3 regions of the uncultured Hymenobacter sp. genome follow, and region 1 is predicted to be linked to each of the others. Evidence: riboswitches for the same ligand, from Rfam matches in the RefSeq annotation. Region 1 holds a riboswitch; each other region holds the start of a gene.

Region 1 (10,634 bases):
TACTTCGATATTCTGAAAACGGCCATCGAGCACGTGACCGGTAAGCCACTACTACCACGCCGATGGACTGACAATGCGCCGTTCGCCACGTTCGTTACCCACGATGTCGACGAGTTACATAGTGCTTGGAAAGCGCCCGCCAAAGACGCTTTATACCGCCGTAACTGGTTGCGCTTCGGTCGGCGGCTTTGGCAACACCTCACCCAACCTGACGCCTGGAACAATTTAGAATCGGTGCAGCAGATTGTGAATCGTTTCAACGCGAAAAGCACGTTTTTCTTTCTGGCTGAACACCGTAAGGCCGCCAATGGCACTCCTAATGCCGACTATAAATTAGCCGTTGCCGCTACGCAGAAGCGCCTCAAAGGCTTAGCCGAACGAGGCGCTGAATTGGCTGTACATGGCAGTATTGGCACTTCCACCGATGCGGTACGGCTGCAACAGGAAAAGCAACAGCTCCCGAAGCTTATTGCTGGCAATCGGTTTCATTACTTGCAGTGGGAACCACGCCTTACGCCTACCATTCTCAATCAGACCAATTTTCTTTACGATTCCACATTAGGTTTCGCCGAGCATTTTGGCTTCCGCAATTCTTATTGCCAGCCGTTTTTCCCTTATGACTTCGCAGCGGGCGGCTACTGCAACTTTCTCGAAATCCCGCTCACCGTGATGGACGTCACGCTGCATCACCCCAACTATTTGCAGCTAGCTCCAGACGAAATCTTGCCGGCCCTACTGCCAATGTTCCGGGAAATTGAGCGATTCGGGGGAGTCTGCACGCTGCTTTGGCACAACGACCATTTCGACCCCGCCAACCAAACCACGGGTCCGCGCCAGTTCGCCGAATTGATGCAGTACCTTCGCAGCCACAATTCCGCCTTCGTTAACGGCCGCGACATCTGCGAGAAAATGAATGAATGAGTGAATGAGCGAAGTAGTCTACGTTTGCAGACGTTTACCTACTTCGCGCCATTCGCGCCAGAAGCTACTTCACTCATTCACCATTTCACTCTCACCTCTTTGGGCATCGTTCAGCGGCAGGGGCTGCGCAATACCATTATTTCTTACGCTGGGTTGGGGCTAGGCTTCGTGAACACGGTGCTGGTGCTGCCAAAGGTGCTGGAGCCGCAACAAATAGGTTTGACCAGTGTGCTGATGGCCATTGCCACCCTGTTTGCGCAGGTATCGGCGTTTGGGTTCGGCAACATGGGAGTGCGGTTTTTCCCTTATTTCCGCAAGCCGGAAACTGGGCACCACGGCTTTTTACCGTTTCTGCTGGGAGTGCCCCTGCTCGGCTTCTTGCTCATAGCTGTGCTGTATGTAGTAGGCCGGCCGTTGGTCTTGTACTGGTACAGTAAGGATGCCGCGCTGTTGGGCCGCTATTATAGCTGGGGACTGGTTTTGACGCTGTTTGTCTTGCTGATCAACCTGCAAGACGCCTACCTGAAGGCCCTGTACCACACTGCCTTTTCGTCTTTCACCCAGGAAATCGTGCTGCGGCTGCTCGTCACGGCCGGGGCGCTGCTCTTTGCGGGCGGCTACCTCGATTTTCACGGCTACGTGCTGTGGTACGTGGGGGCCATCAGTTGCATTGCGCTGCTGCTCACGGTGTACACAGCTTTTATTGGCGAGCTGCATTTACGACCTACCACGGCGGCGCTGCGGGTGCGGCCACTGCGCGAAATGCTCGGCTTCGGCGCCTTCGCGTTGCTTGGCAACGTATCGGGCGTAGTTATTTCCAGCATCGACTCGATTATGGTGGGCGCCAAAGTTGATTTGGAAGGTGCGGGTATTTACGCCACCGCGTTTTTCATCAGCACGGCGCTGGTGCTGCCGTTTCGGGCACTCTACAAGATTGCGTTTCCACTGTTGGCCGAGTACTGGAAAAACAACGACTTGCCGCGCATGGCCGACTTCTACCAGCGCACTACCCGCCTAAACACCATGCTCGGCTGCTATCTGGCGCTCGGCATCGCCCTGAATCTGGATTTCATCTTCACCCAAATGAAACCAGCCTACGCCGCCGGTACTTCGGCCGTGTTGATTTTGCTGGCCGGGCGCCTCTTCGATGGTATTACGGGCCTCAATGGCCTCATCGTCGTCACGTCGCCGCGCTACCGCTACGACCTGATTTTCAATGCTTCGCTGGCATTGGCTACGGTAGTCATGAATCTACTTTTGATTCCGCGAATGGGCCTGACTGGCGCCGCGGTAGCCGCTTCGGTGGCCCTGCTGTCTATCAACCTGGCCCGCACCTGGTTTGTGTGGCACAGCTTCGGGTTGCAGCCTTTTGATCGGCGCGTGCCACTTATTCTGCTGCTGGCCGCCGCCGCGGGCCTGGCGGCGTGGCTGGTACCTTTCGTGCACTCCTTGTTGGTCACGATGCTGCTGCGGTCGAGTGTGCTTACGGTGCTGTACGGCGGGCTGCTGCTGGTCACTAATGCCGAACCCCAGGTTCGGGAGATACTGCAAAAATTACTTCGCCGCGGACCAGCTTAGATCCCACTACAGCTATTGTTAAGCAGTAAAATGCTTGAGTAATACACATTCCGCCGACTCTTGCCGTTAAATTGTCATATAATTATTGGCTTGCTATTCCCTACTTCAGCCACTGCTATAAAGCGCAGCCAAAAACAAGAACTTCAGCTTAATTATGATGATTACGACGTTTTAAAGCTCCTTCTGCTCGATTCAAAACTTAGTTTTTGCCAATTAGTTCTGAAGCATACTTGTTGAAATAAGGCAGCGGCAGCGGTTGTTCATTGTATTCGCAGTAAATAAATTTGGAAGTATAAAATTTCGGCTAGTACATTTGTAGTATCAATTCTTTACCCCCAAAAGGATTGTTTTTATACAGAGGCGTGGAGAGACAGGCTCGACGAAACGCCGGCAACCCCCAGATCATCTGGAACGGTGCCAAGTCCTGACCATATAAAAACAAGTTGCCGTGAAACGCTCTATCAACGCCGCCACCTCTTCTGCCGCCTTCTATGCTCTACAGCATGGATGTTGTGGCATGGCAAGCCCCGTCTGTATGACCGTGGCTTTTGGTTGCTGTTGTTAGAAGTAGCGCCACCCTCCTTTTTCTTGGTTCGTGCGCTGATTTCGGTGAGCTAGTGCGTCTGCACACCTAGTTCTGCTCCGTTTTCGCCCGTTCCGCTTTCTGCCTCCGACTGGTCTTTGCCGCGCCTTCGCGTTGCTACCCACCGAGGCTATTCTCCGACCGGACCTTTGCCAACGCGGCAAACCCTCCTCATTTTTCTTGTCATGCCCGCAGCCTCTGCCGCGTTGGTCGTTCCCGTGCTGGACGATCTGCGCCTTCAGCTCACATCCGCTTCTGCCCTGGAACGGCTACGCCTTGTAGCCACTCACTTCCCCGAGAAGGCCATTTTCTCGACTTCTTTTGGCTTGGAAGACCAAATTATCAGCCATCTAATTTTCGATAACGAGCTACCTATCAAAGTTTTCACCTTGGATACGGGCCGCAACTTTCAGGAAACCTATTCCACCTGGAACAAGACCTTGCTCAAGTACGGACAACCCATTGAGGTATTTTTTCCGCGCCAGGAAAGCGTGGAAGAATTGATGCGCACCAAGGGACCCAACAGCTTTTATGAGAGCGTCGACAACCGCAAGGAGTGCTGCTACATCCGCAAGGTAGAACCGCTGAACCGTGCCCTGGCCGGCCAGGCGGCGTGGGTGACCGGCATCCGCGCCGAACAGTCGCAGAACCGGCAAACTATGGACCCGGTGGAGTGGGACGCGGCGCACAACCTCACCAAGATTCACCCGCTCTTCGACTGGACGTGGGAGCAAGCCGTGGATTTCGCCCAAGTGAACGGCATTCCGGTAAACCCGCTGCACAAGCAAGGCTTCGTGAGCATCGGGTGCGCGCCGTGCACCCGCGCCATCAAGCCCGGCGAGGACTTCCGGGCCGGCCGCTGGTGGTGGGAAGACCTTTCGGCCAAGGAATGCGGCCTGCACTCCACCGCCGCTACGCACCACGACGGCCCCGACCCGGTAGTGGAGCCAGTTGAAGAAACTCAATAACCTCGTCCTTATTCTCACATCTGAAGCAACTGCTTCAAGCCAATATACGCGGCGCCATTACCATCAGAAGCCATGCAACTTGAACTCCCGGCGCTGCCCCAGCAACAGCATATCCTAGAAACCATGAGTGCGCACTCCTTCGATTACCTCGACCGGCTGGAAGCCGAAGCCATCCATATCCTGCGGGAAGTAGCCGGCCAATTTGAGCGGCCTGCGCTGCTCTTTTCGGGCGGCAAAGATTCTATTGTGCTCACCAGGCTGGCCGAAAAAGCCTTCCGGCCGGGCCGTTTTCCTTTCCCACTGGTGCACGTCGATACGGGCCACAACTTCCCGGAAGTGCTGGCTTACCGCGACCAGTTGGCCGCCGAGCTGGGCGAAAAGCTGATTGTGCGTAGCGTGGAAGACACCATCAAGCGGCAGCGCCTGCGCGAGCCGGGCGGCAAGTTCCCGAGCCGCAACCCGCTCCAAACCTACACGCTGCTGGAGGTAATCGAGGAGTTCGAGTTCGACGCTTGTATCGGTGGGGCGCGCCGCGACGAAGAAAAGGCGCGCGCCAAAGAGCGCATCTTCTCGGTGCGCGACGAGTTCGGGCAGTGGGACCCCAAGCGTCAGCGCCCGGAACTCTGGAACGTGTACAACGGCCGCATTCAGAAAGGCGAAAACGTGCGCGTTTTCCCGATTTCCAACTGGACCGAGCTGGACGTGTGGCGCTACATCCAGCGCGAAAACATTCAGCTCCCCGACATCTACTTCGGCCACGAGCGGACCTGCGTGGTGTTGCCGAGCGGCCAGCTATTGGGCTTATCGGAGCACTTGCAGCTTGACGAGGAAGACGAAATCGTGACCCGGCAGGTGCGCTTCCGCACCGTAGGCGACTCCACCTGCACGGCCGCCGTGGAAAGTGACGCCAGCACCGTGGAAGACATCATCCAGGACTTGCTGCTGGCCAAAGTAAGCGAGCGGGGCGCCACCCGCCTCGACGACAACATTTCGGAAGCCGGTATGGAAGACCGAAAACGCAACGGCTATTTCTGATGAGTTGATGTGCTGATGTGCTAATGAACAGCAAGGCCAAACCGTCGGCAAAATAGCACATCAACTCGTCGTACATCAACACATTATCACATCAACAATCAGCACATCAAGCTCATGGACCTTCTCCGATTTATAACCTGCGGCAGCGTCGACGACGGCAAAAGCACGCTGATTGGGCGCCTGCTCTACGATTCTGACTCGGTATCGCTGGACGTACTGGCGGCGCTGGAAAATCGCCCTACCGTGCACGGCACCGTGGATCTGGCCTTACTCACCGACGGCTTGCGGGCCGAGCGAGAACAGGGCATCACGATTGACGTTGCCTACAAATATTTCACCACGCCGCGCCGCAAGTTCATCATCACCGATGCCCCGGGCCACGTGCAATACACCCGCAACATGGTAACGGGCGCCAGCAACGCTGATCTGGCCATTGTGCTGGTCGATGCGCGGCAGGGCGTGGTCGAGCAAACGCGCCGCCACACGCTGGTGGCCGCGCTGCTGGGCATCCGCAACTTCGTGTTGGCGGTCAACAAGCTGGATTTGGTGGGCTTCGATGAAACCATCTTCAACCAGATTGCCGCCGACTACGCCGCCCTCACCGACCACTTCCAGCTACCCGCCGCAACCGCCATTCCGCTCAGTGCCCTGCACGGCGACAACGTGGTGAAACACTCCAACCGTATTGCGTGGTACACGGGCCCGAGCCTGTTGCAACACCTCGAAAGCGTGCCAGCCGCCGTGGAAGCAGCTAATGCTGAGCCCCGCTTCCAGGTGCAGTATGTCATCCGACCGCAAACTGCCGATCTGCCCGACTACCGGGGTTACGCCGGTCAGATTCAGAGCGGTCAGTACCGCCGCGGCGACCGGGTGAAAGTGCTGCCCTCGGGCCTGGAATCGGTGATTGAGGCCATTGAAGTAAATCAGCAGGAAGTGGAAGTTGCTGTGGCGCCGCAAGCCGTGGTGCTCCGCCTCACCGATGATGTGGACATCAGCCGGGGCGACGCCATTATTCCGGTGGAGCACGTGCCCAACCTCACGCGCGAAATTGAAGCTACGGTTTGCTGGATGAGCGAGCAGCCGCTCTGGCCGGGTCGCAAGCTACTGTTGCAGCATCATTCGGCGGTGGTGAAAGCGGCCGTGCCTACCATTTTGCACAAAGTGAACGTGCAAACCTTCGCCCGCGGCGCCGCCGACTCTGCCCAACTCAACGACATCGTGCGGGTGCGCATCAAAACGGCCGTCCCGCTGGCCGTCGACAACTATCACGAAAACCGCGTGACCGGCGCCTTCATTCTGGTTGATGAGCAGAGCGGCGACACAGTGGCCGCCGGCCTGATTGGCGCCGCCAACGCCGACTACTTCACGGCTCCCTTGGCGCCGCCGGTGGCCTTTTCTATCTAACTTTTTGCAAAAAGAACGTCATGCTGAGCGAAGGCAGAGCATCTCGCGTGCTGATGTTGTGGTGCTAATGAGGTTGCCACACTAGCGAGATGCTTCGACTATGGCTCCCCCTTCGCTCAGTATGACGTTCTTTTTTGCTGCTTAACTATCCTTCATGTCACTCACTAAAATCCCTCGCCTCACCGTACTTGGCGCCGGCCCCGGCGACCCGGAGCTACTCACCCTGAAAGGGGCGCGGGTGCTAGGCGAAGCCGACGTGATTCTTTATGATGCGCTGGCTAACAACGACTTGCTTGCCCACGCCCGCCCCGATGCCGTAACGGTTTTTGTGGGCAAGCGCCGCGGCATGCGCAGCCACAGTCAGGATGAAATCAACGCGCTGATTGTGGAGTATGCGCGCCAGTGCGGCCACGTAGTGCGCCTGAAGGGTGGTGACCCGTTTGTGTTTGGGCGAGGGCGCGAGGAAATGCTGTACGCCGAGCAGCACGGCTTGCTTACCGACTATGTACCCGGCATTAGCAGCGCCGTTGCAGCGGCGGGCAGCGTGGGCATTCCGGTTACGCACCGGGGGGCCAGCGAAGGATTCCGGGTGATTACGGCCACCACCGCCACCGGCGAATTGTCGGGCAGTGTGCGCGAGGCCGCCGGTACGCGCACGACCACCGTCATTTTGATGGGCTTAGGTGAGTTGGAGCGTATCACAGCGCTTTTCTGTCAGCAAGGACAGGCCGATACCCCGGCGGCCATCATCCAAAACGGCACTTTGCCGACTGCCCGACTGGTAACGGGTACCGTGGCCGAACTGCCGGCTCGTGCCGCGGCCGCGGGCATTGGCGCTCCGGCCATCATCATCATCGGTGAAGTAACTCGACTGGCTACCGCTTCTTCCGAGGCAGCCGAGTTACTACCCGGCCTGTCATTTCCGGCTTTTGCCGCGGCGTACGCCGAGGTAGCCTAACAGCCTGTCATTCCGACGCAGGAGGAATCTGAGTTATCCTCCTTTATCAAAGCACTCAGATTCCTCCTGCGTCGGAATAACAGTTCCGCATCAACCCACCGCTTCCCATTTGTTATTTATGTCCATTTCCTCTTCTTCGCTTCCCATCGGGCTTGACGACAAGGCGCTCAACGACCTGACGGCGAGCCTGTCTCAGCAGCAACTGGTGTGGCTCAGTGGCTACCTCTACGGCCGCGCTGTGGATGCCCCGCAGAATGGCGCCACAGCCAGTACGCAGGCTACGGCCGCGGTGGCAACTACGGCCGCCACCCAAACCGCCCCAACTCCGGCAGCGGCCCCGTCGCGCCTCACGATTCTTTACGGCTCCCAAACCGGCAACAGCAAGAAAGTGGCACTGCAAACTGCGGAAGCCGCCCGGCTGCGGGGACTGGAGCCGACGGTGCGGGACATGAACGACTACCCGACCCGCACCTTGGCTTCGGAACAGCAGTTGTTGGTGATTACCAGCACGCAGGGCGAGGGGGACCCACCCATTGCCGCCGAAGATTTTCACCAGTTCTTGCTTGGACCGCGCGCGCCCAAACTCCCGGCCCTGCGCTACTCGGTGCTGGCCCTCGGCGATAAAAGCTACCTGCAATTTTGCCAGACCGGCATCGAGTTCGACGAGCGACTGGCCGCACTAGGGGCGCAGCGCCTCGCCGACCGGGTGGATTGCGACGTGGAATTCCAGGAGTCGGCCGCGCAGTGGGCGGACCGGGTGCTGGACGTGCTGACGCAGGAAGTAACTTCCACTACAACCCAAGCCAGCCCAAGCACGGGGGCTACCCTGGCGCAAGCCGCCGCTTCTGGCTCGCTGACGGGTGGTAGCCAGGCCGATATATCCGCGTTTCGGGTGGCGAGCAGTCTGGTACCCGCTCCCAAGCCGACCGTGTTGCACGAGGAAGTGCAGCTTGATGCGCCCTTGTTGGAGAAGATTCAGCTTAATGGTCGGGGCTCTACTAAGGAGACGTACCACCTTGAATTTTCTCTCGAAGATTCCGGCCTGTACTACGAGCCCGGCGACGCGTTGATGGTGCAACCCACCAACCGCCCCGATCTGGTAGCCGATGTTATCCGGGCGTCCCGCCTCGATGCCACGGCGCCAGTGCAGTTGAAAGGCACGGAACTGGATTTAACCACGGCACTCACTGAACGCTTGGAACTGTCGGTGCTAACCCGTGACGTGCTGGAACGCTACGCCGCCCTGGCGCCGCAGTATCCGCAGTTGCACGAAGCGTTGGCAGATACTACGCAGCTTCAGGCGTTTCTCTACGGCCGCGACGTGGTGGATTTGCTTACGCACTTTCCTATCGACTTGTCGGCGCAGCACCTAGCGGCGGTGTTGCGGCCCCTGCCCGCGCGGGCGTACTCCATTGCCAGCAGCTTGCTAGCGCATCCCAACGAAGTGCACTTGACAGTGGGCGCCGTGCGCTACGAAGCCCACGGCCGCCAAAAGCACGGTGCCTGCTCGGTATACCAAGCCGACCATTTGAGCATCGGCGACACAACGCGGGTGTGGGTGGACCGCAACGAGTACTTCAAGCTGCCACAAAATCCGGCTACCGATATTATTATGGTCGGGCCGGGAACGGGCGTGGCACCGTTCCGCTCGTTTGTGGCGGAGCGGGCCGAATCGGGGGCTACGGGGCGCAATTGGCTGGTGTTCGGCAACCCGGCATTTACCACTGACTTCCTTTACCAAACCGAGTGGCAGCAGCACCTCAAGCAAGGCACGCTGCACCGCCTGGACCTAGCCTTCTCCCGCGACCAAGCCGAGAAAATCTACGTGCAACACCGCCTCTTGGAGCAGGCTCCGCAGGTATTCAAGTGGCTGGAAGACGGTGCTTACTTCTACGTCTGCGGCGACAAAACCCGCATGGCCGCCGACGTCCGCAAGGCGCTACTGACCATCATCGAGCAGCAGAGCGGCCAAGACGCTGAGTACGCTGCCGACTACCTGAAGCAGCTGAAAAAGTCGCGCCGCTACTTAGAGGACGTGTATTAACAGAACTGTTGATCCGACCACCGGGGGAATCTGAGTGAAACTTTAGAACGAAATACCTCAGATTCCTCCCGGCGGTCGGATCAACAAGTAACCTCAACTAAAGAACCCTTCCAATCCACGATACAAATTCAAATGAAAGCACACTACGCTTCTTTATTGCTGGTTCCGGCTTTGGCGCTGGCTGCTCCGGCGCGAGCACAGGATGCGCTGATAGCCATTAGCGGCACCGTGTTCGAGAAAGGCACACAGCAGCCGCTACCAGGCGTGAGTGTTAGTGTGAAGGGCGGCTCGGTGGGTACGCAGAGCGACGCGAACGGCAAATTCGAGCTAAAGTCGCGGCTGCGGTTTCCGTTTACGCTGGTATTCAACATTGTGGGGTACGAGGCGCGAGAACTGCAAGTAGCCAGCGGTAGCCAGCCGATTGCGGTGCAGCTCGAATCGAGGGCTATTGCCGTGAACGAGGTGGTGGTATCGGCGTCGCGGGTGGAGGAAAGCCGGCTGAAGTCGCCGGTGGCCATTGAGAAGCTGGATATCCGGGCCATCAAGGAAACGCCGGCGCCAAGCTTCTACGACGCGCTGGAAAACGTGAAGGGCGTGCAAATGACCACCAGCAGCCTGACCTTCAAAGTGCCCAACACCCGCGGCTTCAACATCCCGAACAACTTCCGTTTCATGCAACTCGTGGACGGCGTGGATATGCAGGCCGCCACGCTCGGCGTACCGCTCGGCAACGCCATCGGGCCGACGGAGCTGGACATTGCCAGCGTGGAAATCACGCCCGGCGCGGCGTCGGCGCTGTACGGCATGAACGCCATCAATGGCATGGCCAACCTGACCACCAAAAGCCCCTTCACCTATCAAGGGTTGAGCGTGTACCAGAAAGTGGGCGTCAACCACGTAGATGGTAGAGACCGGGACCCGAGCGCACTCACCGAAACGGCCGTGCGCTACGCGCAGGCCTTTAACAACAAGTTTGCCTTCAAGTTAAACTTCAGCTATCTGCGCGGTACTGACTGGTTGTCAGACACTCAAACCGACCAGAACCCACAGAATCTGAATTCGGCCAACCCACGCTTCCCCGAGCTTGCGGGCGCCAACAACCCAGCCGCTGACCTCTGGAACCGCTACGGCGACGACCGGAGT
Region 2 (10,634 bases), on a different contig from region 1:
GCAACACCCTGTTGGCACTGGGCCGCGGCGCCAAATGGCTAGCCGACAACGGCTTATCAACCAGTAAGTTCAAGGCTACTAGTCCGGCCCCCACGCCGCCTGCCCCAGAAACGGCGCCTGTGCTCGGCGCCGCCAGCCCAACTGCCCCGGCCAGCGCTACCGCTGCTCCATCGGTTTTGCCTAGGCCGGGCCGGGCTGTAGTCGCGCCGGCGGCACCTGCTAGCCCGTTGCCGCAACGACCGTACGTGGGGATGCGCAACACGGCCAGCGCCCAGGAAATTACGGGGGCCATCTTCCACGCCCGCCTTGACCTAACGCACCCGCTTGGCTACGGCTACGACAGTCCCGATGTGTTTCTGTTCCGGGACCATACCGTCTTTATGGAGCGTTCCGCTGGTCCCTACTCCAACCCACTCATGTATACTGCCCGTCCGCTGGCCAGTGGCTTTATTTCCAAAGCCAACGAGCTGAAGCTGCGCAGCACCGCCGCAGTGGATATTACCGACGTGGGGGCCGGCCGAATTATTTCCCTGGTGGATAATCCCAACTTTCGTGCTTTCTGGTACGGCACCAACAAGCTGTTTCTCAACAGCATATTCTTTGGGCAACTGATGCGGGCCAGCCCACCCCCAGCGAGCGAGGAGTAGCCGGATAACCCAGGACGTAGGCCAATCTGTCGTATTCACTTAATCGGAAAACATTAGGACCAAGAAGAAAGTAGCCTCCGAAAAGTAAAGATCCTCGCTGGAAAGGATACGAAAAGGATGAAATGAAAAAGAAAGACGGTAAGTCCGTTCCCAACTGCGTGAAGAAAGATTAAAGGGCATTCCGATAAGCTAATTCGTTATTCCTTGAATTCTTGAAAAGCGCTGCCCGAATTTTAAACAAGCCGACCTATCCTCATAGGTCGGCTTGTTGCTTTCTGACAACTTGGCTAGTACCTTTGCTGAGTCACTTATCCAGAAAGACCGAGGGACTGGGCCCTACGACGTCTTGGCAACCTGAGTAAAACAAGGTGCCAACTCCCATTTCGTCCTATTTCTGCGGCGAAAGAAGATAAGTACGGAACCTGCGCCCGCAGTTTTCTCTTTCTGGATGAGCTGGTTCAACGACGGCATTCTGTAAAGAGAAACCTATGAAAACGCACTGTCCCGACTCCCCGCTTTACGCCATCCTTCAACAGCGTGTACTTGTGCTCGACGGAGCCATGGGCACCATGATTCAGCGGCATCCGCTGGAAGAGGCCGACTTTCGGGGCACCCGCTTTGCCAATCACCCCAAGCCTCTGCGGGGCAACAACGACCTGCTCAGCCTCACCCGGCCCGATATCATCAAGGGTATTCATGCCGAGTATTTCGCGGCTGGAGCCGACATGGTGGAAACCAACACGTTCAGTGGTACCACCATTGCGCAGGCCGACTACGGGCTCGAAGACATTGTGTATGAGCTGAACTATGAATCGGCGCGCCTGGCCAAAGAAGCAGCCGACGAGTTTACAGCGCAAACCCCCGCCAAGCCTCGCTTCGTAGCCGGCGCCGTAGGACCAACCAACCGCACGGCCTCTCTTTCGCCCGACGTCAACCGCCCCGGTTTCCGGGCCGTGACGTTCGACGAGTTGGCTACGGCCTACCACGAGCAGGTTCGCGGCCTCATTGATGGCGGTTCCGATGCTTTGCTCATCGAAACCATCTTCGATACGCTCAACGCCAAGGCGGCCCTTTACGCAGTGCAGAAATTCTTCGATGAAGGCGGCCGGGTGGTGCCCGTCATGATTTCGGGAACGATTACCGACGCTTCCGGCCGTACCCTGTCGGGGCAGACGGTGGAAGCTTTCTGGAACTCGATCCGCCACTTGCCGCTGCTAAGCGTGGGTTTAAACTGCGCCCTCGGAGCCGACCAGCTCAAGGTGTACGTGAAAGAGCTAAGCCGCATTGCCGACGTGCATATTTCCGCTTACCCCAATGCGGGCCTGCCCAACGCTTTCGGCGGCTACGACGAGTCGGCGCAGGAGTTTGCAGGCGTCGTGGAAGGCTACCTCTCCGACCGCCTCGTAACGGTGGTGGGTGGCTGCTGCGGTACCACGCCGCAGCACATTGCCGAACTAGCCAAACTGGCCGACAAGTACGAGCCGCGGCCGTTGCCGGAGGTAACGCCCGCCACGCGCCTAAGTGGCTTGGAGCCGTTCGGCATCACCGAGCAAAGCCTATTCGTGAACGTGGGCGAGCGGTGCAACGTGACGGGTAGCCGCGCGTTTGCCCGCCTCATCCGGACCGGCGCCTATGAGCAGGCCCTGCAAGTGGCCCGCGACCAAGTAGAAGGCGGCGCTCAGATTATTGATGTAAACATGGACGAAGGCATGCTGGACTCCGAGCAGGCCATGACCACCTTCCTGAACCTGATTGCCTCCGAGCCCGATATTTCGCGGGTGCCGGTGATGATAGACTCCTCGAAGTGGAGTGTGCTCGAAGCCGGCCTGAAGTGCGTGCAAGGCAAGAGCATTGTCAACTCGATTTCGCTGAAGGAAGGCGAGGAAGTGTTCAAAGAGCGCGCCCGCACGGTGCGCCAGTACGGCGCCGCTATGGTGGTCATGGCCTTCGATGAGAACGGCCAGGCCGACTCGTATGAGAAGCGTATTGAAATCTGCCAGCGCAGCTACGACATTCTGGTAAACGAAGTCGGTTTCCCGGCCGAGGACATCATCTTCGACCCGAATATCCTGACCGTAGGCACCGGTATGGAAGAACACCGCAACTACGCGCTGGACTTCATCGAGGCCGTCCGCTGGATCAAGCAGAACCTGCCCGGTGCCCTCACCAGCGGTGGCGTCAGCAACATCAGTTTCTCGTACCGCGGCAACGACGTCGTGCGCGAAGCCATGCACTCGGCGTTCCTCTACCACGCCATCCGGGCCGGCCTCGATATGGGCATCGTGAACCCGAGCCAATTGGGCGTGTACGATGAAGTTCCTAAAGACCTACTTGAACTCTGTGAGGACGTGCTGCTCAACCGCCGCCCCGATGCTACGGAGCGCCTCGTGGACTTTGCCGAAACGGTAAAGCAGAAGGACAAAGTGGAAGTAGTAGCCGATGCCTGGCGCAGCTTGCCGGTACAGGAACGTCTACAGCACGCCTTGGTGCGTGGTATCACCGAGTTCATCGACCAGGACACCGAGGAAGTGCGGCAGCAAGTTAGCCGCCCGTTGGAGGTGATTGAAGGTCCGCTGATGGCCGGCATGAATGTGGTGGGCGACCTGTTTGGCGCCGGCAAAATGTTCCTGCCCCAGGTGGTAAAATCAGCGCGGGTGATGAAGAAGGCCGTAGCTTACTTGGAGCCGTATCTGCTGGCCGACAAGCGCGGGCAGGAACGCCAAACGGCTGGCAAGATTCTGCTAGCCACCGTGAAAGGGGACGTGCACGACATCGGCAAAAACATTGTGGGGGTGGTGCTGGCCTGCAACAATTTCGACATTGTGGACTTGGGCGTGATGGTACCGCTAGAGCGGATTCTGGACGAAGCCGTGAAGCAGCAAGTCGATGTTATCGGGCTAAGCGGCCTGATTACGCCCAGCCTTGACGAGATGGTGTATGTGGCGCAGGAAATGGAGCGGCGTGGCTTGAAAACGCCGTTGCTAATCGGTGGTGCTACTACGTCGCGGCTACACGCCGCCGTAAAGATTGCGCCCAACTATTCGGGGCCCATTGTGCACGTCAACGACGCTTCGCGCAGTGTGGGTGTAGCAGCCGGCTTGCTTGGTTCCGCCAAAGACGAATACGCCCGCACGGTGCACGACGAATACCGCCAGTTGCGGGAAGACTACGCCGGCCGTCAGCGCGACAAAAACTACCTTTCCATTGAGGATGCCCGCGAGAATGGCTTCAAGGCTAACTGGGAAACGACGCCCATTGCCAAGCCTACTTTCTTGGGTGCCAAAGCACTGGAAGACTACGACTTAGCCGAACTAGCCACGTACATCGACTGGACGCCTTTCTTCCAGACTTGGGAGCTAAAAGGCCGCTACCCGCGCATCCTCACCGACGAGAACGTGGGCGAAGCTGCCACCCAGCTCTTCAACGACGCGCAAGCCATGCTTAAGCGCATCATCGACGAGAAGCTGCTCACGGCCCGCGCAGTTATCGGCTTCTGGCCCGCCAACACCGTAGATTACGACACCATTCAGGTGTTCAAGGACGACAGCCGCACCGAAGTAGCCACCGAGTTCTTCACCCTGCGTCAGCAAAGCGAGAAGGCTGCTGGGGTGCCTAACCTGGCTTTTTCCGATTTTGTGGCGCCGCTGGAAACCGGCCGGGCTGACTACATCGGGGGCTTTGCCGTAACGGCGGGTATCGGCATCGAAAAGCACCTGGAACAGTTTGAAGCCGACCACGACGACTATTCCAGCATCATGATGAAAGCCCTGGCCGACCGCTTGGCCGAGGCCTTTGCTGAGCGCTTGCACCAGCGGGTGCGGGAAGAGTTCTGGGGCTACGACCCCGCTGAAAACCTCTCCAACGAAGACTTGATTCAAGAGAAGTACAAAGGGGTGCGTCCGGCGCCCGGCTACCCCGGCTGTCCCGACCACACCGAGAAAATCACGCTCTTCCAACTGCTTGATGCTGAAAACAAAACCGGCATTAGTCTCACTGAAAACTTGGCCATGTACCCGGCTTCGTCGGTTAGCGGCCTGTATTACGCGCATCCCGATTCACGCTATTTCGGCTTGGGCCGGATAGGGGCAGATCAGGTAGCTGATATTGCCCAGCGCAAAAACATGCCGCTACCCGAACTAGAGCGCTGGCTGATGCCCAATTTGAACTACGAGCCAACAGCAGTGCCCGTGACTGCGCTGTAAGAGTTTTTCTTGTTGATCCCTTCCCTCCGGGCAAGGGGTGCCAGAACCAAATACATCCTACTGCACTTAGCCGGAGCTAAGTCTTAAGCTACACCCTCACCATCCGGCTCTTTTTCTAAAGGAGCCGGGGTGGTGCCCACCCTATGAAAGTAACCGAACACTTAACCCGCGCCAACGGTAAAACCTTGTTTTCGTTCGAGGTGCTGCCACCGAAAAAAGGCGAGAATATCCAGAACCTATTCAGCAATATCGAGCCGCTGATGGAGTTCAAGCCGCCGTTTATCGACGTGACTTACCACCGCGAAGAGTACGTGTACCGCCAGCATCCGAATGGGTTTTTGGAGAAGAAGACGGTGCGCAAGCGGCCCGGCACGGTTGGGATTTGCGCGGCCATCAAAAACCGCTTCGATGTAGACACGGTGCCCCACCTGATTTGTGGTGGCTTCTCGAAGGAAGAAACCGAAAACGCCCTTATCGACCTGCACTTCCTTGGCATCGATTCGGTGCTGGCGCTGCGCGGCGACCCAATCAAGTCGGAAGGAGCCTTCAAGCCTCATGAAGACGGGCACGCCTACGCCAGCGACCTTATCGGACAAGTGAAGTCGTTGAACCACGGCGAATACTTGGACGAGAAGCAGGATGACACCTGGGCTACCAACTTCTGCATCGGCACGGCGGGCTACCCCGAGAAACACTTCGAAGCGCCCAACTACGGCGCCGATATCCGCTACTTGCGCCATAAGGTAGACCGGGGCGCAGATTACATTGTCACGCAGATGTTTTTCGACAACGAGCAGTTCTTTAAGTTCGAGAAAAGCTGCCGCGAAGCTGGTATTACTGTGCCCATCATTCCGGGCCTGAAGCCGCTCACAACCAAAAGCCAGCTCACGATGCTGCCGCGCACCTTTTTCCTGAACCTGCCGGAGCCGTTAGTGGAAGCCATCAGCCAGTGCCGCGACAATGATGCCGCTCGTCAGGTAGGTATCGAATGGTGCATCAATCAATCGAAAGAGTTGATGGCTCACGGGGTGCCGAGCCTACACTACTACAGTATGGGCAAGTCAGAGTCCATCCGGCGAGTGGCCAAGGAACTGTTCTAGCCAATTAAATAAGCTAAGCCAGCGCGCCAGGTAGCGCGGTACAAACAACCTCTTTCAGAAGAGCGGGTATTCAATAAGAATCACTACGCTCTCGTACAAAGAAGTTGTCTGTACCGCGCTACCTGGCGCGCTGTTTTATTCACTTAGTACTCAACTATGTCGACTCTTGATGAACTGTTTGTGCGCCTGCGGGAAGCCACAACTCCAGTTGAAATAGAAACTTTGCAGGGTGGCATCTGGCAACTCTGGCTTACCACAGGAGAACACAGTCTAGACAAGCACCTGGAAGCCGGTATGCGCGCGTTGTCGGCCGGCAACTACACGCAGGCCATCACTGATTTCACGTCCCTCATTGACTTGCAGCCAACGTATGCGGAAGGGTGGAACAAGCGTGCTACGGCTTATTTTTTGCGGGGTGAATATCGTGCTTCCCTAGCCGATATACGCGAGACATTGCGCCGAGAACCACGGCATTTTGGGGCCCTATCAGGGTGGGCTAATATGCTTCGTGCCCTCAATGATGATCGGGGCCTGCTACGAGTACTCGTACGATTAGAACAGCTTTGCCCTTACTGGCCCGGCTTGCAAAGTCAACTCCGCGAGCTACGAGACCGATTCAGCGAGTCAGAGGAATAATCCACTGTGTTTGTATGTGCACTCGCATTGTTATTTGTATATTTCCGAACAACCACTTTAATTCAACAAATCTATTCGCGTATTATTATTGCTTGTTCGGCTTGTTTATAAGCAGATTAGCGAGAATCAAAGCGAATTATAGTTGTAAAATGATGTGGTAGTTATTTGCACTTAAACAATTATAAAAGTTGCTCTTTGTAGCCCGCGTTGATTCCCCCCTCAACAGCTGCAAGGGCTTCACCCACCCAGTCTATGAAACACTTGTATGCACTATTGATAGGATGTTTGATGCTAGCGTTGGCTACCCCTGCGCAAGCACAGAAACAACGCACAACCGAATACGAAAGCGGGATGATAGAAAAAGGCCAGAAAGTAGGGGTGTGGGAATACTACAGCTATACCCGCGACGGCCGCCAGGTACTAGTGCAGCGCTACGATCATACCGCCAAAAAGCTGGTGTTCTATCGTCCTATCGAGGACAAGCCTTATGACGCCGAGCTAACACCTGGCGAGTGGACTCGCACCAATGTGCAACAACCCCCTTTCTATATTGGTGGTGAAGCCGCATTAGCTTCCTACATGAGCAAGCTGACTTATCCGCAAGAAGCGCAAAACCGCAATATTCAAGGCCGAGTCGTGATTCAGTTTGCTATTGATACGTTGGGACAAACCTCGAAACACAAGGTGCTAAACGGCATTGGCGGCGGCTGCGACGAGGAGGCATTGCGCCTTAGCCAAAGCATTCCATCTCAGTGGGTTCCGGCCCGTTTAGCGGGTCGGGCTGTGCCGGTGATGTACCAGTTGCCGTTCACGTTCCGGTTGCAGAAAGCTCAGTAAGCAGGTATGCACCGCGGAGTAGCGTAAGCAGTAGGCCATAGGTCTATAGTCGGGCACAGTTCACGGGGCTCTAGCAACTGGAACTTCTGCTGTCTGTTACTTTACCTGCCAGGGTTGCGTACATTGGAGCCATGAAACCGTTCTCCTTGTTCCGCCCATTGGCAGTTGCATGCCTTGGGGCCTTTTCACTTACTGCCTGCGATTCTACGCCACGTGAGCGGCAAGAAATAGTCCGCCAGGAAGCCCGCAAACTTGACACCGTTGCCGACCGGGCGGCTGCCAAACTACGGGTGGCCGGCCGGCGGGCGGCCCGCTTCGATTCCGTGTCGCGGGCCCGTACCCGCCAACCCCTGAATGAAACCGCCACGGCTACGTTCACCAACCAGCTTCTGGGCCGCTATTCGGCTATTGAGCAACTCACGCCTACTACCGTTGAGCCCGCCTTTGTGCAGTTCATGCAGCAGGTACGGGCTCGGCACCGGCAATGGACGCAGCGCGACTGGGATTATGCCACCACTATTAGCCGCCGCCTCAACGCGCAGTTCCGAGCTATTCGCCTCGATGTGAAAGGGCGCGACGAACTGCACATCCGGGCTCTGCAAACCGAGTTTACGGCCCTGGAAACCCGCCGCGACGTGAAAGATCTGGGCCAAGCGGTGAAGCAGCCGTAGTGAAGTAGGCCATCTTCGTGTGCCAAGCCCCGACCTATGCGGGGCTTTTGCGTTTAGAAAGTTGTGGCTAGATGAGAAGTATGCTAAAACGCGTTTTGAATTTCAGCTGGGCGTTGCTACTTGGCAGCATCGGCTTATTGCTTACGCTTACCGGACAGGCGCAAACCTTACCGCCTATTATTTCGGTGGTTGAAACAGTGCCAGCTCTCAACCAGTGGCTAAGCCCCGGTGACCGGCTTCAAGTGCGCGTCGTCGCCCAGCCAGGAGTTCGAGCTACTTTTCTCAACGGGCAACCTCTGCTTGAGCTAAGCCCAACTCAAACCCAGGGCAACCTCGGTGTATACCAAGGCACCTACGTGGTACAGCCCGGCGACACGCTGCGTGACCGTCCTGTTGAGGTGCAGGTGCTCACGCCGGATAGTGTGCTGGAAATTGGGTTCAGCAAGAACACCGTGCGCTTCTTGAGCCCCAATGAACCCCAACTGGCTGTAACCCGCACTGCCTTGTCTTACCTGAACTATGGCCTGGGTGAAGACCGGCTAGGCGGTGCCAAACTCGGCTACCTCGATTCGTTAGTGGTGCTCCACCTCACGGGCCGCGTGGGCGAGCTATACCGGGTGCAGCTAGCAACTGGCCAGCAAGCCTGGGTACCACAAGATATGGTGCGGTTGCTGCCGCTTGGTGGCTTCGTGCCTACCTCCCTCACCGGTTCATGGAGCGTCCAAGGCGACTCGCTGTACGATTATGTACGGGTGCCGCTCAGCGCAAGACTACCGTACTGCACTCAACTGCTTCAGAATCCGGCACGGCTGATTGTGGATGTATTCGGGGCCACTTCCAACACCAACTGGATAACCCAACGCACTGGTTTGCAAGAGCTAAGAGCTGTGTATTACGAGCAGCCGCAGCCCGACGTTTTTCGTTTGGTACTTCCGTTGCGCCACCGCCAAAGCTGGGGCTACCACCTTGGCTACCAAGGCAACACGCTGGTGGTGCAAGTAACGCGCCCACCCGCCAAACTTCGGTTGCGCGGCTTGCTCGTAGCCGTCGATGCGGGTCACGGCGGCACCAATGTAGGCGCTACCGGTGCTAGCGGCGCCCGCGAGAAAGACCTTACGCTTGCCATTGCTCGGAAACTGCGCCGGGAGTTGGAACAGGCCGGTGCCCACGTCGTAATGACCCGCGAGGCCGATGTCAGCGCTGAGATAAGTGACCGGGTAACCTTGCTGCGCCAGCGCCGACCCGCGTTGTTGGTAAGCATTCACGTCAATTCAGCGGCCAACACCGCTGTACAAGGCACTAGTGCTTTCTACCGCTACGTGGCTTTTCGGCCCCTTGCGGCGGCGCTCTACGAGCAGATGCAAGGCACCGGTCTGGCCGGATGGGGCTTGGTTGGCAATTTCAACTTCGGCTTGAACGGGCCCACCGAATATCCCAATGCCTTGGTGGAAACCGCCTTCGTTTCCAATCCGGCCGACGAGCAGCGCCTTACCAGCTCTGCTTTTCAGCAGCAGATGGCGCAAGCCATGACGCGCGGACTTAAGGTGTTTCTAAAACAAAACCGTGCGAGAGGTCCCCGCGGCTGGTTGCTGAAACAACCGGCGATGGAAGCAGAATAATGCCCTGGGAAAGCGCAATTAGGGTAGGTACACGAAACAGCAGATAAGAGAGGAGAATAACTATACCAGTTTAGCAAAAAATAGTTGAGCGTTTAAAAGTATTCAGCGTAGAAAGCCGATATCTTCCTCATTCTCAGTCTAGCTTGGCGTTTCGAGCTACTTCTGGGAACAGCCGTTCCTACCATTTCCCATCAAAAACCACCGCTTCGCATGGCAGAATCTTCTTTACTGGACCGTAGCCGCACCGTGGCCGGCCCGGGGTACAACCGTTGGCTGGTGCCACCGGCAGCTCTAGCTATCCACTTGGCTATCGGCCAGGCGTACGCGTTTAGCGTGTTCAAAAAGCCGCTTGGAGCCCTCATTAGTGGCAACCCCGATGCACCCGCTCCCACTGACTGGACGCCCGGCCAACTAGGCGTTATCTTCTCGATTGCCATCGTTCTGCTGGGCTTGTCGGCCGCTGTATTTGGGAAGTGGCTGGAGCGGGTAGGGCCTCGCAAAGCCATGATGGCTTCGGCGCTGTGTTTCGGTGGCGGCTTTTTTATCGCCGCTTTAGGCGTGCATTTGCACAGCATCTGGCTGATGTATTTCGGTTACGGCTTTGTGGGCGGTATTGGGTTGGGCATCGGCTATATTTCGCCGGTTAGTACCCTCATTAAGTGGTTTCCCGACCGGCGGGGCGTCGCAACGGGCATGGCCATTATGGGTTTTGGAGGTGGGGCCATGATTGGCTCGCCGCTGGCCGTAGCCCTCATGGATCGGTTCAAGGACACGGCCCCGCTGGGGGTTGCGCCCACGTTTCTGGCCATGGGCCTGATCTACCTGCTATTTATGCAGTTTGGAGTCTGGAGTATTCGGGTGCCCGCCGATGACTGGAAGCCAGCTGGCTACGTGCCGTCAAACGAGCACAACGCCCTCATTA
Region 3 (10,634 bases), on a different contig from region 1:
GAGCACTGCTTCAGAGCCAGCAGAACGATGACGAATTATCGAAATCGTTTTGCTAGCTCTGAAGCAGTGCTTCCCGTTCTATAAACTGGAAACGGCTACCTAGTAAGCCGTTACTACTACAAGCTAACCTCTTGCGTCAGGGCGGGGGTTGTTGAAGTTAGGGGGCGTACGACGCCGGTACGCACTACGAAAGCCTTGAACTTGCGGATTAGCTCCTTCACGCGCAACAGATTGGAAAGGGCCACAAACCCCACCACATACCCGTCTTCATCGGCCTCTTCCGAAATTTCACTGAAGTCTAGCGCATCAATCAGGCGGTCGTCGTCGGTGCGAAGGTAAATTTCCAGTTCCAAGTCGGTGGCATACGTGGGAGGCGAAGCAGTGAGCTTGGTATACTGATAGGAGTAGCCCTGCCGGATAGCAGCTAAGTCGGCGAGTACCGCCGAGCCGGTGGGGTGCCCGCCCGCGCCGCGCCCGCGCAGAAATTGCTCGCCCGCAAAATCTGCCTCAATCAACACGCCATTGAACTCGTGGTCGACGGCGTAGAGCGGCGACGTGGGCGCCACCAGCAGTGGGGTAACCAAAGCCGTTACGCGGCCATCGGGCAAGCGTTGCAAACCGGCTACCACTTTAATTTTACGGCCCAGGGTTGCTGCAAAGGCAATATCAATAGCATTGATGTCCTCGATGCCTAAGTTCAGTACTTCATCTGGTTGCAGGAAGGTTCCATAGGCATGCGCCGCCAGAATAACGGCTTTGGAACGCGGATCGAAAGCTCCCATATCCAAGGTAGGGTCGGTTTCGGCGAAACCTTTGGCCTGCGCCTCGGCTAGGGCGGGAGCATAGTCTGAGCCTTCTTCCCCCATGCGCGTCAGCACGTAGTTCGACGACCCGTTCAAAATACCAGTAACGCTCCGCAACGGCTCCTCCCCGAAGTACGCATCCAGGGTCCGAATGATGGGGATGCTGCCGCACACGGCAGCTTCGTAGAGCAATTTCCCGCCCGACTCCCGTTGCAGTTGCACGAGTTCGGGCAAATGGCGAGCCAGCATTGCTTTGTTGGCCGTCACGACGCGGCGGCCTTGGCGCAGCGCTTCGCTCACCAACCGAAACGCTTCGGCTGCGTCGTCAATCACTTCTACCAGCACATCGAGCGTGGCGTCATGCAACAAGTCGTCGGCGTGGAAGTCGAACCGGCTCAGGGGCAAGCTACGGGGCTTGGTGGGGTTTTTCACGGCAATGCGCGCCACCTCGAAGCCAGTTTCGGGGCGCTGTTCAAGAATATCGTAAAGGCCTTGCCCCACGCAGCCAAAACCAATGAGGCCAATGCGCAAGGGTTGTTTGTCAGCTACCATTTGAGAGAGGATTTCGATGGAAATATTAAGCGCTAGCAAGAAAAGGCTCGTCAGTAGTCACATCGAGAGCGTCGAGCAAGCGTTGTTTCCAGAGTTGGAAGTCGGGGTTGGAGCGGCGGCGCGGGCGGGGTAGGTCTACGCTCAGGGTTTGATGAATGCGGCCGGGGTGTCCGCGCAGCACCACCACCCGGTCGGAGAGGACCAGGGCCTCCTCGATATCATGCGTCACCAGCAACAGCGTGGGTTGGTCGTACGACCAGATTTCGAGCAGATGATCTTGGAGCTTCATCTTCGTGAACGGGTCGAGGGCGCTGAACGGCTCATCCAGCAGCAGCAACGCTGGTTGCGCCACCAGTGCCCGCGCAATAGCTACGCGCTGCGCCATTCCGCCGGAAAGCTGCCGAGGTAGTGCCTCGGCAAACGCCGTGAGGCCTACTCGTTCCAGCACCGCCGTGGTGCGTTGTTGCTGCTCGGGTGCCGGTAAACCGGCAATACCAAACCGCACATTCTGGCGAACCGTTAGCCAAGGCATCAAGCGGGGCTCTTGGAAAATAACGCCTACTGCCGGATGTGGCCCCGTAATGGGTTCCTCGTCAATCAATACCTGGCCAGTGGTTGGTGCATCCAGGCCGGCCACAATGCGCAACAACGTGCTTTTGCCGCAGCCACTTGTTCCCACCAGCGTCACGATTTCGCCCGGCCGTACGTGCACGTCGATGTTGTCAAGCGCCAGCACCGGCCCGAATTGCTTGCTTATATGGTTGATGCGGAGCATAGAACGAAGGCGTGAAGCAGTGTTTAAGAGTGTTAGGCGAGGCGCCGAAACATCTGGCTGGGTTTCAATCAGTGGTGTGGCAACGGCAGCGCGCTTGATGATTCAACAAGCCACGCCTAACCGCTAGACCGTACCTATTTATCCACTCACCCGGTGCGTGTCTTGCCAGCGGAGCAGACGGCGGCTGAGCAGGGAAAGCAGAGCATCGGTAAGCTGGCCGAGCACAGCGAACAGTAAGATGCTAGCCAGAATGGTTTGCGGCCGGCCGGTCATTTGGCCATCAACCAGCAGAAACCCTAAGCCCTTGTTGGCACCCATGATTTCCGCCGCCACCACGAACATCCAGCCGAGCCCTAAGCCGCTGCGCAGTCCCACAAAATAGGCGGGCAGCGTAGCGGGCATGAAAATGCGCCGCACCAGTTGTAACCCGGATAGCCGATATACCCGGCCCACTTCCACGAGCTTGCGGTCCACCCCCTGAATACCGCTCATTAAGTTGAGATACACCGGAAAAAACACGCCCACGGCAATTAAAACCACCTTCGAGGTTTCGTAAATGCCCATCCAAAGAATGAACAGCGGCACCCACGCCAACGACGGAATATTGCGAATGCCTTGCAGCAGCGGGTCGAGCAGTTGGTTGAGCGTGCGGGAGTAGCCGGTTAGTGCTCCAAACACCGTAGCCAAAGCCCCGCCTAACACGAAACCAAGGGCCACTCGCCAGAGCGTAATGCCCAGATGCTCCCACAGTTCCCCCGTCAGGGCCATTTGCCAGATGGTAGCTAACACGCGCGAAGGCGCCGGCAGCAGATTGGGTGGCAAAACGCCCACGCGCGCCAGCACTTCCCAAACAACCAGCAACACCGCTGGCAGCACCGCACCGCGTAGCCAGCCCCAACGGCCGGGCGTGCGCAACGCGGCAACTTGCCGCGTTGGCGTGCTAGCCGCAACCGGCGCCGGTACACTCGCCGCCGAAGCGGAAATAGATGAGGATTGAGACATGAACGGTGGTTAGTGGTTTGTCGTCCCGACCGAAGAGAACAACAAACGGGACTTGAAGCTTATTGGGCCGCCGTGGCTTTCACCTTGGCTGGCGTGATTTTGTCGGCAAACTGGGTATCTATCAAGTTGCTGACGGTTTGATTGATGTCTACATTCTGGTCGATGGCGCCGCTTTTCTTGAGCACGTCGCCGGCGGCGGAAATGGTGCTGCGCTGCTGCGGACCGAAGCTGATGTTGGAAAAGTCGGTGCGCTCTAGCTGCTTGACCGCTACGGCTTCGCTAAGCTTGGCCTCGGTGGCCAGCGTCTTCTTCAGTTCCTCGGGGTGCTGAAGCGCCCACTGCCGCGCTTTTTCGTAAGCAGCCAGCACTTGGTCGACTAAGGCTGGATTTTGCTTGGCAAATTCCTCGCGCACATTCAGTACGCCGTAGCTATTGAAGTCGGCGTTGCGATAGAAAAGTTGCGCCCCCGATTCCAACTCGGCTTTAGCCATGTGGGGATCCAGCCCAGCCCAGGCGTCAACGTCGCCTTTCTCGAGGGCGGCCCGCCCATCGGGGTGTTGCAACGGAATTAGCTCGATATCCTTTTCACTCAGCCCGGCTTGGTCGAGGGCGCGTAGCAGAAAGATGTACGGATCGGTGCCGCGGGTAGCCGCCACACGCTTGCCTTTCAGGTCCGCCACCGACTTGATAGTGGATTTCGGGCCGGTGCATAGTGCCGTCCATTCTGGTTTCGAGTAGATATAAATGGCTTTCAGCGGGTTGCCATTGGCTTTGCCAATCAGTGCGGCCGCGCCGGCCGTGGAGCCGAAATCGATGCTGCTGCCATTAAGAAACTCCAAGGCCTTGTTGCTGCCCTGGCTGAGCACCCATTCCACTTTGATGTTCTGTTTGGCAAGATCCTTTTCCAGCCAGCCTTGCTGTTTCAATACCAAACTCAAGGGGTTGTAGTAGGCATAATCCAGACGGATAATGTCTGGCTGCGCACTTTTGGTCTCATTGCTAATTCCTCCACATCCGGCTAACACCAGAAGCAGTGCTAGCAAGCTGCCAAAGAAAAGCAGGCGGGCAGGTTGTGTACGACGGGAGGTGTTTGGTTTCATGAGAAAACAATGAAAAAGCTATAGATATACGCCCGTCATGAGGAGCTTCCGCAGCGCATGATATTCCTTGCTGTATTCCTGTATTCGAAGCGTTGTTAATGCGCGAAGCTGAGAGCGTGAAAGCGTTCCAAGAAATGAGTGATGTGGGCCGTTTCAATCAGGAAGCCGTCGTGGCCGAAGCGGGAATCCATTTCGGCATACATGGCTCCCGGAATGTGGCGGGCCAAGAGTTGCTGTTCCGCCGGCGGGAACAACACATCAGACGTGATGCCTATCACCAGCGTCCGCGCCCGTACCCGGCGCAAAGCCGCCGCGACACCACCGCGTCCGCGCCCTACGTGGTGCGAATCCATGGCTTTGGAAAGTGCCACGTAGGTGTAGGCGTTGAAGCGAGCCACAAGTTTGTCGCCTTGGTATTGCTGGTAAGCGCTGGCGCGGAAGTCGTCTGTTTTATCGTCAGTCGGTTCTGCTTGGGTTTCGCCGTAGGCACCGTAGCTGCGGTAGCTAAGCAGCGCTATGGCCCGGGCAGCCCGCAAACCAGCTGTTCCGCCGTCAGGCGTTGCTTGGTGGTAAGTGGAGTCGGCGAAAATAGCGAGCCGCTGCGCCTCATTGAAAGCAATACCCCAAGGCGAATGTTGCGCATTGGTAGCCAGCAACACCAAGTTCTCGAACACAGTTGGCTGCTGAATAGCCCATTCCAATGCCTGTTGGCCACCCAGAGAGCCACCAATCAGCGTGTGAATCTGCGTTAAGCCTAAGTGTTGGCGCAACGCTTCGTGGGCCGCCACCAAGTCGCGGATGGTAAGCAGCGGAAACTGCTGATAGCGGGGAGCACCGGTTTCGGGAGCCAGTGAAAGAGGGCTTGTGGAGCCGTAACAAGAACCAAGCACGTTGGCGCACACCACAAACCAGTCGGCCGGGTCGAAATGACACTCTGTTCCGAACAGGCCCGGCCACCAGCTAAGTACATCGGCGTTGGCCGTGAGGGCGTGGCACACCCACACCACGTTGTCGCCGGTGGCGTTCAGCGTGCCAAAAGTGCAATAAGCTACTTCCACGCCCGCGAGTTCTTGGCCGCTTTCCAGCGTCAAAGATTCGGGCAGATGTAAGCTTTGGTTTTCAGGCATTTTGTTTGGTAATGAAGTAATGAGAGATGACTGCTATCTCTCAGGCGGCGGCTTCGCGGACGCCAGCTTGCTCGGGCATTCTGTTCTATCAAGTATCAAGTGGCTCGTTTTGCGCTATACATTTGATACCCCGCTACAAACAGCCAACGGGCTGAGCCAGTAAACCAGCTCAACCCGTGCTAGTGTGGGATAGGAATAGCGGCTCCCTCTCTCACAAAAAAACCGCTTCCCCACCCACGTGCTGCGCTTGCTGGAAGAGCCCGGCCGCCCCTCTCACGACCGGCCGGGCTGGTTCCTCTCCCTATACTTCCAGCACGGCAGCGTGTTCCACTTCCTGCTCGGGCAGTGCGTCGCCACTTGTTGCCTCGGACTGCAAAGGTGCAGCGTCGCGTACGGCGTCAAATGCCTGCTGCAAGTCGGCCTGAATGTCTTCGAAATGCTCGATGCCCACGGAGAGGCGCAGCAGCGTAGGCGTCACGCCGGCGGCACGCTGCTCCACTTCTGATAGCTGCTGGTGCGTGGTAGCCGAAGGCTGAATGATCAGCGTTTTGGCGTCGCCTACGTTGGCCAAATGGCTAACCAGCTTCAGGTTATCGATGAATTGAGTGGCCGTGTCTTTGCTGCCTTTAATGGCGAACGTGAGAACCCCGCCGGCCCCGCGCTTCAGGTATTTCTGCGCCAGTGCGTTGTAAGGGCTGCTCTTCAAGCCCGGATAATTTACGGCTTCCACTTGCGGGTGCTGTTCCAGCCAAGTAGCTACGCGCAAAGCGTTTTCTACGGTGCGCTCCACCCGCAAGCTTAGGGTTTCGAGGCCTTGCAGCAGCAAGAAGGAGTTGAAGGGGCTCTGCGAAGAACCGAAGTCGCGCAAGCCCTCTACCCGGGCCCGGATAATAAAGGCGATGTTGCCGAATGGGCCACCTATGCCGAATACATCATTGAAAATCAAGCCGTGGTAGCCTTCGCTCGGCTCCGTGAACTGCGGAAACTTGCCGTTGCCGAAGTCGTACTTGCCACCATCCACAATCACGCCGCCAATACTAGTGCCGTGGCCGCCAATCCACTTCGTCGCCGATTCCACTACGATGTGCGCCCCGTGCTCTAGCGGCCGGAACAGGTAACCACCCGCGCCAAACGTGTTGTCAACGATAAGTGGCAAGTCGTGCTTCTCGGCAATAGCGGCAATCTTTTCGAAATCGGGAATGCTGAAGCTCGGGTTGCCAATGGTTTCCAGGTAGATAGCCTTGGTTTTCTCGTCAATCAATGGCTCGAAGCTCTCTGGCTTGTCGCCATCAGCGAAGCGGGCTTCAATGCCTAAGCGCTTGAAAGCTACCTTGAACTGGTTGTAAGTGCCGCCATACAAATGGGCCGTACTCACGAAATTGTCGCCGGCCTGCAAAATGTTGTTGAGGGCAATAAACTGCGCCGCCTGCCCCGACGACACGGCCAATGCTGCTACGCCACCTTCGAGGGCCGCAATACGCTGCTCGAACACGTCGGTAGTCGGGTTCATCAGCCGCGTATAAATGTTGCCGAACTCCTTTAAAGCAAACAAGTTGGCGCCGTGCTCGGCGTTCTTGAACACGTAGGAAGTGGTCTGATGAATTGGAACAGCGCGTGAGCCGGTAGTGGGGTCGGGCACTTGACCAGCGTGAAGTTGCAGCGTCTCGAAATGATGGGTTGGAGCAGACATGATTCGACTGATTTAAGAAGTGTATGTAGGAAGAAAGAGAGTGTATCTAGCTGAAAATGAACCACAAATAATTGTGGCGGGGGTGCTCTTCCCCAACCGAAGCGCAGTGGCGCAGGGGTGGCAGAACGCAGCGCAGGTGCCGAAGGCGTACCAGTGCTACTGAGTGGCATTAAGGGGCGAGGAGGGTGCCAGGAACCGTCAGGTGGTTAACAACAGCAACAGTGGGCGCTACAACAGCGGCGCATTCGCATTCGAGCGGCCGAAATGGCAACAGTCGAAACACGAAAACCCATCAGCGAACCAGCACGCGTTGAAGCGAGCCAAGCGGATAGGAAAAGAAAAGCGGAATCTAGGTTGTTTTTCATGGTACTCAACTTATCTCTCCCGCCGATGAATGTCGGAACGGGCAGGAATTGGCACCTTTCGCTTCAACGAAGGTTGCCAGTGGGTCACGGAGCCTGTTCTCTCGCCACTTCTGTATAAATCTGAAAACTGTCCCACCGTAAGCGGGGAGTACCGGGTTGGTGATGCAAATGTAAAACCGGATTTAATATTCGCAATACAATCGAAAAATATTTTTTGTTTTCTTTTTCGCTGTATTTGTTATCTCCAAATTTATATCTATTTGTATTAAATATCGCTGATTATCAGGGCGATAAGCTTGCTTTTCGTGAGGCGTAGACAATCTGCAATAGACGAGTTTTCTGCTTTCCGATCTTCCGAAAGCCTTATTCACTGCATTGCTTGTCTGGGTTTGCGGCATAAAAAAAGCCTCTCCTACTACAGAGCGGCTTTTATAATATTTCTAAGAGAATTTTTCCTAGATCTGTGGCAGGGTCAAAACTTGACCTACCTCGATATGGTCGGGGTTGGCGCCGATGGTAGCCTTGTTGGCATCGTAGATTTGGTGCCACTTAGCGGCGTCGCCGTAGTGGTTCTTGGCGATTTTGGATAGCGAATCGCCACTTACAACGGTGTAGCTCTGGCCTTGTGCGGCTGCGGGCTGCGTTTGTTGAGCAGGATTGCCAAAGAAGTCGGTAGCACCGCCGGTAGCAGGCTTAGCAGCGGGTTCTACAGGCTTTTTTTCGCCTTCGTTCGAGAGAAAATCAAATAATCCCATGGTCGTGCGTTGGTTTAAGGTGAAAGCAGAACGCAGCTCATCTTCATGCAATTGATGGCCACGGTGTCAGGCATCATACGCTGAAGCTGGTAAGAAGTTCAGCTTCCGAAAGTCAACAGTAGAGGAGCTGAACATCTTACGGAAGCCCGTCGTAAGAAGCGCAGTATCGCTTGGGCCTGGCACGAGCGGTATCGTACTCTCTCCCACTTTCAACCAATTTGCACATCTCATGAAAACGATGGCCTCTCCCTTTCGTTATGTAGCCAGCCTGCTAATGCTGCTGGTAGTATTCACTTCTGCTTGCGGCAGCAAAGAAGGCAAAGTAGAAGGTGTTAACATGTTGTACGGCGCCGAAAGCAAGATCTGGAAAACAGATAAAGAGCTGGATGCTACCGGTGACAAAGTGAAGCAAACCGACGCGCAAGAAGATGACCGCATCACGTTCTTCGCCAACGGACAATACAATATGACTTCTTCAGCGGGGGCTGTAAACGGCAAATACACTTTCGACCAAGCCGGCAAAAAAATCGCCATGACTCCCGACGGTGCCTCCCAAAGTAACTCCTTCGATGTGGTAACACTCACGGATGATAAGTTAACCTTGAGGAGCCCTGAGGGTGCCGAACTGCGCCTCGAAAAAGAATAGCAAAAGGTGCAGCAATTAGAACTGCATTAACAACAAAAAAGTCCTTCTACCATGGTAGAAGGACTTTTTTGTGCGTGGCGGTTGACGTAAAGGACTTACGAATGCATAACGGCGGCCGCTTTGCGCGGACCAAATATCCGGGCTATCCAGCGGGGTAGAAACACGGCGCCTAGTATCAGGTACAGATAGTAGGTCACGAGGCGGTAGAGCAGCACCATGAAGTTGGTCATGGTGGGAGTGCCGATGAACTTGCCGAAGAAGGTAGGAAACGCCCCTTCTGCAATACCGGCGCCGCCGGGCGTAATGGCAATCAGCAAAATAACTTTATAGGTGAGGTTGCGGCCGAAAATCAGCCAGAATTCCGGCCAGCTGACGTCAATGAAGGCCGAAATCAAGCAGCCAATTACCAGGTAGCGGGCCGTCCAGACGAAGGCGGTACTAAGGGATGCCCGCAGCCAATAGCCCCAGCCGTTGCCGCGTAGCTCGGCGGAAGCCAGCACCAGTTCGTTGCCCATCTTGTAGGCTTTGCCGCGCAGCCGCCGCAGCCCACGCATCGAAAATAGCCGCACCAGCAGCCGCTTCACCGACCGTGGGTTGATGAAGATGGCGTAGAGCATGAGTAGCGCGTAGATGGTCACGAACACGTAGCTAGCAATAAAGCCGATGCGCAATGTGGCCACCAAGCCGCCCTGCAATGCCTCATGCGGATACAGCGCGTCGCCCCCGATGAGCACGACCAGCGGCACCGCCAGCACATAATAGAGGTTGTCGAGCATGGCGGTGGCCATGATGTAGGCCACTGATTTGCCGAGCGAAATACCTTCCTTGTGCAGGAGCAGCGGCGCAACGGCGGTGCCGCCTACGGCCGAGGGCAACACGCAAGACGAGAACTCCCAAATCATGATAACGTCGAGGGAGGCGCGCCAGGAAAGCACCTTTTGGGTGAGGTAGCGGATGCGGTAAACGTAGCCCGCGTCGCGGGCCAGGAGCACGGCCACCATCAGGAAAAGCCAGAATGGTTTGGCGTGGGTGAGGGGCGCTAAGTCGCCGGGCTTATAGCTGCGCCAGAACATAAAACCGACGACACTAAGCCCAATCAGCACCGGCAAGACAATGCGCGAAGGGCGGAGCTTGTCCAGTAATTGCTGATCTTCAGTTTGTTGATCGACAGAGGTATGGGGCATGAGGGATGCGCAGGTATCGTAAATCAAAAGTAGGCATTCTGGCAGGGTAGGGCGTTAAAGAAGCGTTAATTAAGAACGATTTAGACCTGCTACTTCTGCCCGTTGCCACCGCGGCAACTGTTGTTTTGGCTTGCTAATTGTGGGGAAGCGCCGGTTCATAAACCAACTTTCAGCTGAACCGCCCGAACAGAAAACCCGTAACTTTGGGTGTCGTACGCAGCGGGCGGCCGTGAGGTACAGTAACCTTTTCGGCAGTCGGCTGTTGCCTTATCCCATCTGCTTCCTTTATACATGATTGTCGAACCCGGTGAATTGCTGGCGGCCATAGACTCGCCCGACGACCTGAAAAAGCTCAGTCACGACCAGTTGGTTCAACTGAGCCAGGAGCTACGTCAGTTCATTATTGATACGGTTTCGATATACGGGGGGCACTTCGGGGCTTCGTTGGGCGTAGTGGAACTGACAGTGGCGCTGCACTATGTGTTCGACACGCCCCACGACCAGCTCGTGTGGGATGTAGGGCACCAAGCCTACGGCCACAAGATTCTGACGGGCCGCCGCGACCGGTTCCCGACCAACCGCCGCTACAACGGCATGTCGGGCTTCCCGAAGCGCAAGGAAAGCGAGTACGATGC

What was found. Region 1 has a riboswitch for S-adenosylmethionine ahead of ACFE7X_RS00595 (phosphoadenylyl-sulfate reductase). Riboswitches for the same ligand answer to the same signal wherever they lie in the genome.
Region 2: linked by a shared signal. The riboswitch ahead of metH (methionine synthase) and the one ahead of ACFE7X_RS00595 (phosphoadenylyl-sulfate reductase) in region 1 are both predicted to bind S-adenosylmethionine.
Region 3: linked by a shared signal. The riboswitch ahead of ACFE7X_RS01750 (O-acetylhomoserine aminocarboxypropyltransferase/cysteine synthase family protein) and the one ahead of ACFE7X_RS00595 (phosphoadenylyl-sulfate reductase) in region 1 are both predicted to bind S-adenosylmethionine.

What each region holds. Positions count from the first base shown of each region.
Region 1 is NZ_CAXTBM010000001.1:159,628-170,261, reverse strand. Features, by position in the region: gene ACFE7X_RS00605 (DUF7033 domain-containing protein) at 1-921, shown strand, start outside; gene ACFE7X_RS00600 (lipopolysaccharide biosynthesis protein) at 1,021-2,499, shown strand; SAM riboswitch class I at 2,847-2,938, shown strand; gene ACFE7X_RS00595 (phosphoadenylyl-sulfate reductase) at 3,268-4,050, shown strand; gene cysD (sulfate adenylyltransferase subunit CysD) at 4,174-5,085, shown strand; gene ACFE7X_RS00585 (sulfate adenylyltransferase subunit 1) at 5,200-6,489, shown strand; gene cobA (uroporphyrinogen-III C-methyltransferase) at 6,644-7,447, shown strand; gene ACFE7X_RS00575 (sulfite reductase flavoprotein subunit alpha) at 7,566-9,491, shown strand; gene ACFE7X_RS00570 (TonB-dependent receptor) at 9,624-10,634, shown strand, end outside.
Region 2 is NZ_CAXTBM010000029.1:42,963-53,596, forward strand. Features, by position in the region: gene ACFE7X_RS13610 (M14 family metallopeptidase) at 1-647, shown strand, start outside; SAM riboswitch class I at 953-1,063, shown strand; gene metH (methionine synthase) at 1,136-4,849, shown strand; gene metF (methylenetetrahydrofolate reductase [NAD(P)H]) at 4,993-5,949, shown strand; gene ACFE7X_RS13625 (tetratricopeptide repeat protein) at 6,106-6,585, shown strand; gene ACFE7X_RS13630 (energy transducer TonB) at 6,838-7,422, shown strand; gene ACFE7X_RS13635 (hypothetical protein) at 7,554-8,093, shown strand; gene ACFE7X_RS13640 (N-acetylmuramoyl-L-alanine amidase) at 8,174-9,712, shown strand; gene ACFE7X_RS13645 (OFA family MFS transporter) at 9,923-10,634, shown strand, end outside.
Region 3 is NZ_CAXTBM010000002.1:197,611-208,244, forward strand. Features, by position in the region: gene ACFE7X_RS01725 (homoserine dehydrogenase) at 117-1,355, opposite strand; gene ACFE7X_RS01730 (ABC transporter ATP-binding protein) at 1,381-2,130, opposite strand; gene ACFE7X_RS01735 (ABC transporter permease) at 2,269-3,132, opposite strand; gene ACFE7X_RS01740 (aliphatic sulfonate ABC transporter substrate-binding protein) at 3,192-4,232, opposite strand; gene metX (homoserine O-acetyltransferase) at 4,328-5,359, opposite strand; gene ACFE7X_RS01750 (O-acetylhomoserine aminocarboxypropyltransferase/cysteine synthase family protein) at 5,661-7,049, opposite strand; SAM riboswitch class I at 7,422-7,535, opposite strand; gene ACFE7X_RS01755 (LysM peptidoglycan-binding domain-containing protein) at 7,870-8,169, opposite strand; gene ACFE7X_RS01760 (lipocalin family protein) at 8,408-8,815, shown strand; gene ACFE7X_RS01765 (YbhN family protein) at 8,911-9,999, opposite strand; gene dxs (1-deoxy-D-xylulose-5-phosphate synthase) at 10,291-10,634, shown strand, end outside.